Marichromatium purpuratum 984: one gene and its partner. The protein of the gene in region 1 binds, or shares a complex with, the protein of each later gene. Links are inferred from orthologs where the notes say so. Each region holds a gene or a part of one and is shown in the gene's direction. Other genes may lie near its edges.

Region 1 (8,024 bases):
GTCGGGGAACACCAGTACGGTGGCGTGTCCGGCGACCTCGCTGTCGGGCATCTTCGAGCGTGCGACGTTGACGTCGACGGCGGCGTCGTACTGGATCGGACCCTCGATCTTGAGGTCCGGGCGACGCTCGCGGGCGAGCCGCGCGGCCTCGCGCACCCGCTCGACGTCCTCGCCCTTGCCCGAGCTGCCGCTCGAGTAAGAGAGCATCGCCACCCGCGGCTCGAGGCCGAAGGCCGCGGCGGTCTCGGCCGAGGTCACGGCGATCTCGGCGAGCTGCTCGGAGGTCGGGTTGGGGTTGACCGCACAGTCGCCGTAGACCAGCACTCGATCGGGCAGGCACATGAAGAACACGCTCGAGACCAGCTCGACGCCGGGCTTGGTCTTGACCGTCTCGAAGGCCGGACGGATGGTGTGCTGGGTGGTGTGCACCGCGCCCGAGACCATGCCGTCGGCGTCGCCCACGTGCACCATCATGGTACCGAAGTAGCTGACGTCCTCGAGCACATCGAGCGCCATCTGCTCGGAGATCCCCTTGTGCCGGCGCAGCTCGTAGTAGGCCTTGGCATAGCGCTCACGCTCCGGCGCCGTGGCCGGGTCGAGGATGCGGACCCCCTCGAGCTTGAGTCCGAGTTCGCCGATGGTGCGATGGATCTCGTCGGGATTGCCGAGCAGGGTGAGGTCGGCGACCTGGCGCAGCAGCAGGATCTCAGCGGCGCGCAGCACCCGCTCGTCATTGCCCTCGGGCAGCACGATGCGCTGGCGCCGCGCCTTGGCGCGCTGGATCAGCTCGTACTCGAACATCAGCGGGGTGACCCGCTCAGAGCGCCGCCCGGTGAGCCGGGTGCGCAGATCGTCGACGTCGACGTGCGCCTCGAACAACCCCAGCGCGGCGGCGATCTTGCGCGCGTCGCCGGGGAGAATGGTCGATTCGATGCCGTGCAGGTTCATCGCCGTGGTGAAGGTGTCGGTCGGCACCTGGAGAATGGCGACCTTGGTGCGGCGCAACCCCTCGATGAGCTGGCGCACCTTGTCCGAGGGCTCGATACCACCGGTGAGCAGCAGTCCGGCCACCCGCGGGAAGGCGGCCGAGGCATCGGCGGCGAGACTGGCGAGGATGATGTCGGCGCGGTCACCGGGGGTGATGATCAGGCTGCCGTCCTCGACATAGCCGAGGAAGTCGGGCACCGCCATGGCGGCAATCTTGTAGCTCGACACCACCTGGTTCATGGCGTCGTCGTCGCCGTAAAGGCGCTCGGCGCCCAACGCCTGACAGACCTCGCCGACCGTCGGCATGCCGAGTTCGGCGTCCTCGGGGATGACGCAGACGTTCTCCTTGTCGGTGAGCAGGTCGCGGGCACGGTCCTTGACCGTCTCGACGCACTCGGGCTCGACGCCGTTGACGATGCTCACCAGGAAGTCGCCGCCGCGCTCGCGCATCAGCTCGTGAGCAATGTGCAAGGCGTCCTGCGCCTCCTGTGGGGTGCGACCGAAGCCCTTGACCACCGCCACCAGACCGCAGCCGAAGTGGCTCGCCAGATCGGCGTTGAAGCCAAGCTCGAGCGAGGGGATCAGACCGTTGTAGTCGGTCCCGGCGCAGACCACCAGGTCGCAGCGCTCCTCGAGCATCTTGAACTTGTTGAGGATCAGCTTCAGCAGCTCGTCGTAGCGGCCGCTGCCGATCAGTTGCCGGGCGGTCTCGACCGTGCAGCCGTAGAGCATCTCGGGCGGAAACGGCAGATCGTAACGGCTGCGGATCAGCGCGGTCAGATTGTCTTCGCTCGAGCCTCGGGGAGCGAACGGCCGGAAGAACCCGACCTTCTGCTTGACCGACGAGAGCATCTCCATGAAGCCGAGCACGACCACGGACTTGCCGCTACCACGTCCGGCGCCGGCGATATAGACGCTTTGCATTATTCTTCCTCTTACGGGGCATGACGATCGTGCGCGATCGTCAGACCGTCAAAAACAGCGACGCGGCAAAATAACAGATAATAACCATGCCGGGATCGCGCTATTTCAATGACGTAGCGCCGGACCCCCTGATTTTCTCAACACTAGCACCGTACACGAATCGGGCGACCTCACTCATCGGAGGTCTCCACACGCCCCCGCCACCGACCATAGGAGAGATCGCGATAGGCGCGGCTGTCGATGTATTCGAGCACCCGCCCGAGCCGATAGAAACTCGCCACCGAGTCGACCCGCAGCAGCTCACGACCGCGCTCGTCGAAGAACAGCACCGACGGCGCATAGAACAGCCCCAGCTCGGCGGCCCAGTCGCGCGCGCGGACACGTCGACCGTCGGGGGTGATCACCGGGGTGGGGGCATCCATGTCGAGCTGTACCGCGTCGATCCGGGTGAAAGATGCATCCAGTCCGGTCTCGCGCAACACCTGGCCATGGAGCACGTCGCAGGCATGACACTCGCCGCGCTCGAAGAAGATCGCCAGTGGCCGTTCGGCAGGGAAGCGACGATCGAGGTTGTGCGGCGGCGGCTGGAAGAAATCGGCCTCGTTGAGCGCGTCGAGTTCGAACACCAGACGATTGTCGCCACGGGCGAGATAGTCGCGGAAGGACTCGCTTCGATAGTGGTCGTCGGCGACGTATTCGAGCGCGGCGCGAAACTGATAGGGCGGGTAGTAACCGCGCAGCCGCAGTGCCAGTCGTCCCGCGGCATCATAGAACAAGAGCGTCGGGGTGAAGTCGGCCTGCTCGCGCAGTGCCAGCGCGCGCTCGCTGAGCACCGTGCCATCCATCGCGGTGACCTCGGCCACGCCCCAGGCGTCGAGCGCGACCACATCGAAATGACGCCGGGTGTAGTCGCGGATGTCGGCCCGGCCGAACACCTCGTCCATCAACAGATGACAATAGGCGCAACGGCGCTGGCCGACATAGACCATCAGCCCGTGCTTGCCCGCCGCCACCGCCCCGGCCAGGTCATCGGGAAGATCGAACAGGGTCTCGGTGAACCAGTCGGGGTGTTCGAGCAGGGTCGCGCGCGGACGATCGTCGAAGGCCCCACCGCCCTCCTCTGCCACCACGGCGATCGTCACCGCCAGCAGAGCAGCAGCCAGCCATACTCGAATGATGGTCATGCGGATCCCTCCCGATATCGACCCCAGCGGTGACGGCGCGCCGCTCAGTCCCCGGCGGCAAGCGCGCGCTGCGCGAGGAAGAGCGCGGCGATGGCGCGCGCCTCGTCGAAGTCCTCGCGCGCGAGCAGCGCATCGAGCGCGTCCAAGCGCCAGGGTATCACCTCGATGTCCTCCGGCTCGTCGCCCGGCAGACGACTCGGATAGAGATCCTGGGCGAGCACGATCAGGCTGCGATGGGCGATATAGCCGGGCACCAGCGAGACTCGGTCGATGACGCGCAGCGCGCGCGCGCCATGCCCGACCTCCTCCTGAAGCTCACGATTGGCGGCCTCGAGCGGGTCTTCGCCCGGCTCCACCACCCCCTTGGGCAGGCCGAGTTCGTAACGCTCGCTGCCGGCGCCGTACTCGCGGATCAGCAACACCGTCTCGGCATCGAGCATCGGCACGATCATCACCGAGTCGTTGCCACTGCCGGGCACCCGCTCATAGGTACGCCGCGCGCCGTTGGCGAACTCCAGATCGATCTGCTCGACCCGGAACAGTCGACTCTCGGCGACCACGCGACGGTCGAGAATCTTGGGTTTGGACCGCATCAGGGACTCCTTGCAGGGATGAGAGCGCCGCGGCAGCCCGACACCGGGCACGCGGCTCGAAACCACCATAACCGAAGGCCGCCGGGGCGCGACGGGTTGGCGTCGCGCCCCGGCATCGGGCATCCTCTGCCCGACCGCTCCCGACCCAAGGCGGCGGTCTCCCACTCGCAACCAACCTCCGGCGCAGCACATGACCCCAGAGCCCATCGACCTCGACTGGACGCGGATCGACGCCGTCTTCCTCGACATGGACGGCACCCTGCTGGACCTGCACTTCGACAACCACTTCTGGCTCGAGCACATGCCCCGGCGCTATGCCGAGGCGCGCGGCATCCCGGTGGCGACGGCCAGGGCCGAGCTGCACGCCCGCTATCACGATCTCGCCGGCACCATCGAGTGGTACTGTCTCGATCACTGGAGCCGCGAACTCGGTCTCGACGTCGCCCTGCTCAAGCGCGAGGTCGAGCACCTGATCGCGGTGCACCCGCGGGTGGTCGAGTTTCTCGAACTGCTCGCCGCGCGCGGCAGGCGCCGGGTGCTGGTCACCAACGCCCACCAGCGCGCGCTCGCGCTCAAGCTCGAACGCACCCGTCTCGCCGGTCACTTCGAGCACATCATCTGCGCCCATGACCTCGGCGCGGTCAAGGAGACACCGGGATTCTGGTCGCGGGTGCAGACCATCGAACCCTTCGACCCGGCGCGCACTCTGTTCGTCGACGACAACCCGCAGGTGCTGCACGCGGCGCGCGACTACGGCTTCGGCTGGCTACTCGCCGTCGGCGCACCCGATTCACGCGCCGCGCCGCGCCGCGTCGAGGACTTCGCCACCATCACCGACTTCGGGCAGCTGATCCCCGGACTGGACGTGGCTCAGTCGACCGGCTCGATCTCCTCGGGCTTGGGCGACTGAACGCCTGTCTCCTGACTGGTTGAGGGCTTGCGTCGACGCCGCCGACGCCTCTTGCGCGGGGCCTCGGCCTGACCGGCATCGGTCTCGGTGGGCGGCTGGGGGGCGGGATCGGGGGCGGGATCGGTGAGGGCACAGGCGGCCGGGGCGTCCGAGACCTTGGTCGAACGCCGTCGACGCGGGCGCGGCGGCTGCGCCGACAACTCGCTCGAGGCGTCCTGGGTCGAGCCCTCGCCCGCCGCGCCCGGCTCGGTGGATCTCGGTCGCGCGCCGCGTCTGCGCCCGTCGCGTTCGCCGTGGCCGCGCTCACCACGCTCGCCGGAACGGCGCCCATCGCGACGCGCGCGCTCGGGACGCAAGCGGCTGCCGGGATCGACCTCGGCGAGCAGGCTCGGATCAACCGGCTCGACGGTGATCTTGGCGTCGATGAAGGACTCGATGTCGGGCAGACAGAAGGCATAGGTCTCGCAGACGAAGCCCACGGCATCGCCCGCAGCACCGGCACGCGCGGTGCGCCCGACGCGGTGGACATAGTCCTCCGGGTCCTCGGGCAGGTCGAAGTTGACCACGTGGGTGACGTCGGGGATGTGCAGCCCGCGTGCGGCCACGTCGGTGCCGACCAGCACCGGCAGCGAACCCTCGGTGAACTCGCGCAGCAGGCGCAACCGCTGTTTCTGCGGGACGTCACCGGAGAGCACGGCGGTGTTGATGCCGTTGCCCTGCAGATAGCCCCAGACGCGATCGGCCTCGCGCTTGGTGTTGACGAAGACGATGATCCGCGCATCGCCCTCGAGCCAGCCGCGCGCCAACCCGATCAGCAGCGGGATCTTCTCCTCGTTGGCGGTCATGTAACAGCACTGGCGCACCCGGTCGGCGGTGACCTGCTCGGTCTCGATCTTGATCAGACGCGGCTGGTTCATGTGCTCGTAGGCCAGCTCGGTGACCCGGTAGGAGAGCGTGGCCGAGAACAGCAGCCCCTGGCGCGACTCGGGCGGCGGCATCCGTCGCAGCAGGAAGCGGATGTCCTTGATGAAACCGAGATCGAACATGCGATCGGCCTCGTCGAGCACCACCACTTCGATGCCGCGCAGGTCGAACACCCGCTGCTTGAAGTAGTCGATCAACCGTCCCGGGGTGCCGATGAGGATGTCGACGCCCGCGGCCAGCTCATCGCGCTGCTTCTGGTAGCCGGTGCCGCCATAGGCCAACCCCAGACGCAAGCCGGTGTGAGCGCCGAGCACCAGCGCGTCCTTGTGGATCTGTACCGCCAGCTCGCGGGTCGGGGCGAGGATCAACGCCCGCGGTCGACAGACGGTGTCGGCGGCGTCGCGCGGCTCGGTGGGATGGCTGAGCAACCGCTGCATGGTCGCGAGCAGGAAGGCGGCGGTCTTGCCGGTGCCAGTCTGCGCCTGACCGGCGATGTCATGCCCCTCCAGGGCGATCGGCAGGGTCTCGGCCTGGATCGGTGTACAGTGGGTGAAACCGGTCTCGGCGAGACCCGCGAGGATCCGCGGATCAAGCGCCAGCGAGTCGAGGCGCGTCTGGGAGAGGTGTGTGTCTGTCATGACGTTTCGGGTATCCCTGAGCTGCAGACCTCGCGGGCGGGCAAGGCTTGCAAATTCTCTTCGCTTTGGATCAAATAGCATCTTACCCAAGGGCCCATATCAACGCCAATTCGCCCGCCCGCTCCACAGCCGACCCGCGCGACGCCTCAACGGCGAGTTCTCACGCCCTTCACCACACGAATTCAACGGGAGACGACTCCAGTGAGCGACAGCATCGTCCACGTGACCGATGACACCTTCGAGGAGGAGGTGCTGAAATCCTCCAAGCCGGTGCTCCTAGACTACTGGGCCGACTGGTGCGGTCCGTGCAAGATGATTGCCCCGGTCCTCGATGAGATCGCAAGCGAGTACGGCAAGGACCTCAAGGTCGCCAAGCTCAACATCGACGACAACCCCAACACCCCTCCCCGTTACGGCATCCGCGGCATCCCCACGCTGATGCTGTTCAAGGATGGCGAGGTCGAGGCGACCAAGGTGGGCGCCGTCTCCAAGTCGCAGCTGACCGCCTTCATCGACAGCAACCTCTGACACCCGGCAACCAACCAGCGCGCGGCGAGGCGCCCGTGCGTTCGAGGCGATCGACTTTCTAATTTCCACGGGGCGTCCGCCCGGACGCCCCCTCTCCGGTGGGCTGCCGTCCTGCAGCCGCATCCTCTCGCGACACCGATCCTTCTCGCGGGGCGCTGCCCACCAGCCACGACCTCTGTCTTTAACGATAACCGTGATGAATCTAACCGAACTCAAGAAGACGCCTGTACCCGAGCTGGTTGCCCTTGCCCAATCGATGGACATCGAGGGTGTCGGACGCTCTCGCAAGCAGGACCTGATCTTCGCCATCCTCAAGGCACAGGCCAAGCGTGGCGAGGACATCTACGGCGACGGCGTGCTCGAGATCCTGCAGGACGGATTCGGGTTCCTGCGCTCGGCCGACGCCTCCTATCTCGCTGGCCCCGACGACATCTATGTCTCCCCCAGCCAGATTCGTCGCTTCGCGCTGCGCACCGGCGACACCATCTCGGGCAAGATCCGTCCGCCCAAGGACGGCGAGCGCTACTTCGCCCTGCTCAAGGTCTCGGACATCAACTTCGATCGCCCCGAGAACGCCAAGTCGAAGATCCTGTTCGAGAACTTCACCCCGCTGTTCGCTCAGGAGCGGCTCACCCTCGAGGTCGGCAACGGCAGCACCGAGGACATCACCGCCCGCACCATCGACCTGGTCGCCCCCATCGGCAAGGGTCAGCGCGGCCTCATCGTCTCGCCGCCCAAGGCCGGTAAGACCATGATGCTGCAGAACATCGCCCAGTCGATCGGTCACAACCACCCCGATTGCTACCTGATCGTGCTGCTCATCGACGAGCGCCCGGAAGAGGTCACCGAGATGGCCCGCTCGGTGCGTGGCGAGGTCATCTCCTCGACCTTCGACGAGCCGGCCACGCGTCACGTCCAGGTCGCCGAGATGGTGATCGAGAAGGCCAAGCGACTAGTCGAGCACAAGAAGGACGTGGTTATCCTGCTCGACTCCATCACCCGTCTGGCGCGCGCCTACAACACCGTGGTGCCCTCCTCGGGCAAGGTGCTCACCGGTGGTGTCGACGCCAACGCGCTGCAGCGCCCCAAGCGCTTCTTCGGCGCCGCGCGCAACGTCGAGGAAGGCGGCAGCCTCACCATCATCGCCACCGCGCTGGTCGACACCGGCTCGCGCATGGACGACGTGATCTACGAGGAGTTCAAAGGCACCGGCAACATGGAGATCCACATGGATCGCCGCATCGCCGAGCGCCGTATCTTCCCGGCGATCAACATCAACCGCTCCGGCACCCGCCGCGAGGAGTTGCTGATGGGCCCGGCGGAACTGCAGAAGATG
Region 2 (2,973 bases), 2.2 Mb from region 1 along the record:
GCGGCAGCGGTACCCAGCATCACTTTGACGGCGTCGCGACGGCTCTTGCAAATTGGCTTATCGGACATGGGATCAACTCCTTCAAAAAGGCACACTTGGTGATCTCGATACCTCCGGAAACCCCGGAGGCCGTCGATCATTGTGCAACATGAGTCCCTAAAAGGCGAGCACAAGAGGCCGTCGAGACGGGTCGATTCAGTCGAGATAGGTGCCGGCACCAAGGTAGCGGGCACGCCAATAGGGCGCGTCGAGCCGGGCCAGACGAACCTCGCGGCGCGAGGTCGAGGCGTGCACGAAGCGCTCATCATCGACCATCAGACCGACATGGTGCACCCCTGGACCGGTGCGGAAGAACACCAGGTCGCCCGCGCGTGCCCGCCCCTGGGCGAGCGGGCGGGCGCGGGCAAGCTGCGCCACCGAGACGCGCGGGATGTCGATTCCCGCGGCGTGGTGGGCGTAGTAGGTCAGACCACTGCAATCAACTCCGGTACGCGGATCCGTGCCACCGTAACGGTAGGGTGTCCCCAGCTGGGCGAGCCCAGCCTCGACCACCTGCTGGCGCGCCCCACCCGTGGCGGCACAACCACCGAGCAATACGAGCGCCGCGAGGATCCCGACGCGCACACTGGAAGAGACCGCTTCATTTCTCATAATTGATTGCAACAATCTTTTCTAAGATGCTGTATGTCATACATCTAGAAAAGCCAGTCACACTTGTCAACCCGACTCGGGATCGGCGCTCGACACACGGCTTCCAAGGCAGCGAGGCGCGATTCGACAGCATCTCGCCGACAACCCGCGAGGCGCCGAACGGCGCCCCCGGTCACGCCCCCTGCCAGCACACTGCTTTACGTGTTCCAAACCAGCCCTTACAGTCTACGGCGACTCATCATCGGCCGGGTCCAGCCCCGGCCGTCTCTGTTTTCACGCCCGTTGTCACGCGCCCCGTAGACACGGCGACCCATCCCCTTTGGAGTGACCATCGACATGAGCGACACCAAGCACTGCCGGCTGCTGATCCTGGGCTCCGGCCCCGCCGGCTATACCGCTGCGGTCTACGCCGCGCGCGCCAATCTCGACCCGGTATTGGTCACCGGCCTCGAGCAGGGCGGTCAGCTGATGACCACCACCGAGGTCGACAACTGGGCCGGCGACCCGGATGGCGTCCAGGGTCCCGAGCTGATGGAGCGGATGCGCCGCCATGCCGAGCGCTTCGAGACCGAGATCATCTTCGACCACATCCACTCCGCCGACCTCGGCAACCGCCCCTTCACCCTCGAGGGTGACTCGGCGACCTACACCTGCGACGCCCTGATCATCGCCACCGGCGCCAGCGCCATGTATCTCGGCCTGCCCTCCGAGCAGAGCTTCCGCGGGCGCGGGGTCTCGGCCTGCGCCACCTGCGACGGCTTCTTCTATCGCAACCAGGAGGTCGCGGTGATCGGCGGCGGCAACACCGCCGTCGAGGAGGCGCTGTATCTGTCCAACATCGCCGCCAAGGTGACCCTGATCCATCGCCGCGACAGCCTGCGGGCGGAGAAGATCCTCCAGCGCCAGCTGTTCGAGAAGGCCGAGCACGGCAACATCGAGATCCTCTGGGACCACACCCTCGACGAGGTGCTCGGCGACGCCAGCGGGGTGACCGGCATCCGCGTCAAGAGCACCAAGGACGCGCGCACCCGCGAACTCGCCCTCACCGGGGTGTTCATCGCCATCGGCCACAAGCCCAACACCGAGCTGTTCACCGGCCAGCTGGAGATGGACAACGGCTACATCCGCGTCGCCAGTGGGCTGCAGGGCAACGCCACCGCCGCATCGGTACCCGGGGTGTTCGCCGCCGGCGACGTCATGGACCAGATCTACCGTCAGGCGATCACCTCCGCCGGCACCGGCTGCATGGCCGCGCTCGACGCCGAGAAGTATCTCGACGCCCTGGCCCTGGAGCAGGCCCAGTCCTGACCCCGAGACGGTGACCGCGCAACCGGCTTGCGCCGTCACCACCCGCCCCAACCTGAGGGGACATGCACGATGCATCTCCCCCCTTGCTCAGCCTCACCACCCACGGCGCGATCGACGAGATCCCCGCCGCGGACTGGAATCGGCTGGTCGGCGACGACGCCCCCTTCCTCGACCACCGCTTCCTCGCCGCCCTGGAGCGACACGGCTGCGTCGGCGAGACGTTCGGCTGGATCCCGCTGCACCTGGCGCTGCGCGACGCCGACGGCATACTGCGCGCCGCCGCGCCCTGCTACCTCAAGACCAACGGCTATGGCGAGTTCGTCTTCGACTGGGCCTGGGCCGAGGCGCACCACCGCCGCGGACTCCCCTATTACCCCAAGCTGGTGATCGCCGCCCCCTACACCCCGGCGGTCGCACCGCGCATCCTCAGCGCCGACGACGCCGAGCGCCCACGCCACGCCCGAGCACTGATCGAGGGTGCGCGACACCTCGCCGAACAGCTTGGGGTCTCGTCGATGCACTGGTTGTTCCACACCGAGCGGGAGGGCGAGCCGCTCGCGACCGCGGGACTGCTGCCACGGCTCGGCTGCCAGTTCCACTGGCACCGTGACGACGAGCGCGACTTCGACGGTCTGCTCGCGCAGTTCACCTCGGCCAAGCGCAAACAGGTGCGCCGCGAGCGCCGACGGGTGGCCGAGGCCGGTCTGCGCATCGCACGACTGCGCGGCGACCAGCTCGGCGCCGCCGAGTGGGCCAGCCTCCATCGGCTCTACCGCGACACCTTCGAGCGGCGCGGCGGTGTCCCCACCCTGTCGCCGGCGTTCTTCGCCACGCTCGGCGAGACCATGGGTGAGTCGCTGCTGGTGGTATTCTGTTACCAGGGAGCGCGGATCGTCGCCGCGGCCTTCAACCTGGTCGGCGCCCGAACCCTCTACGGCCGCCACTGGGGCTGCAGCGACGCCTTCCACAGTCTCCACTTCGAGGCCTGCTACTACCAGGGACTGGAACACTGCA

Evidence for each region. The genes of interacting proteins can lie anywhere in the genome.
Region 2: the proteins of trxA (region 1) and trxB are in contact, whole or in part, in a crystal structure (PDB 1F6M), measured with the Escherichia coli proteins. The link is inferred for Marichromatium purpuratum 984 from one-to-one orthologs.

What each region holds. Positions count from the first base shown.
Region 1 is NZ_CP007031.1:390,168-398,191, reverse strand. Bases 5,189-8,024 are described here. They hold trxA (thioredoxin TrxA), read left to right. Parts: upstream 5,189-6,361; coding sequence 6,362-6,688; downstream 6,689-8,024. Other genes in these bases: rho (transcription termination factor Rho), read left to right, coding at 6,885-8,024; MARPU_RS01825 (DEAD/DEAH box helicase), read right to left, coding at 5,189-6,160. In the rest of the region: pta (phosphate acetyltransferase), read right to left, coding at 1-1,911; MARPU_RS01840 (thioredoxin family protein), read right to left, coding at 2,082-3,095; ADP compounds hydrolase NudE, read right to left, coding at 3,140-3,688; yrfG (GMP/IMP nucleotidase), read left to right, coding at 3,879-4,598; more of MARPU_RS01825, read right to left, coding at 4,559-5,188. UniProt on the Escherichia coli protein: Participates in various redox reactions through the reversible oxidation of its active center dithiol to a disulfide and catalyzes dithiol-disulfide exchange reactions.
Region 2 is NZ_CP007031.1:2,606,657-2,609,629, forward strand. It holds trxB (thioredoxin-disulfide reductase), read left to right. Parts: upstream 1-987; coding sequence 988-1,959; downstream 1,960-2,973. Other genes in the region: MARPU_RS11355 (high-potential iron-sulfur protein), read right to left, coding at 1-68; MARPU_RS11360 (C40 family peptidase), read right to left, coding at 196-651; MARPU_RS11370 (GNAT family N-acetyltransferase), read left to right, coding at 2,022-2,973.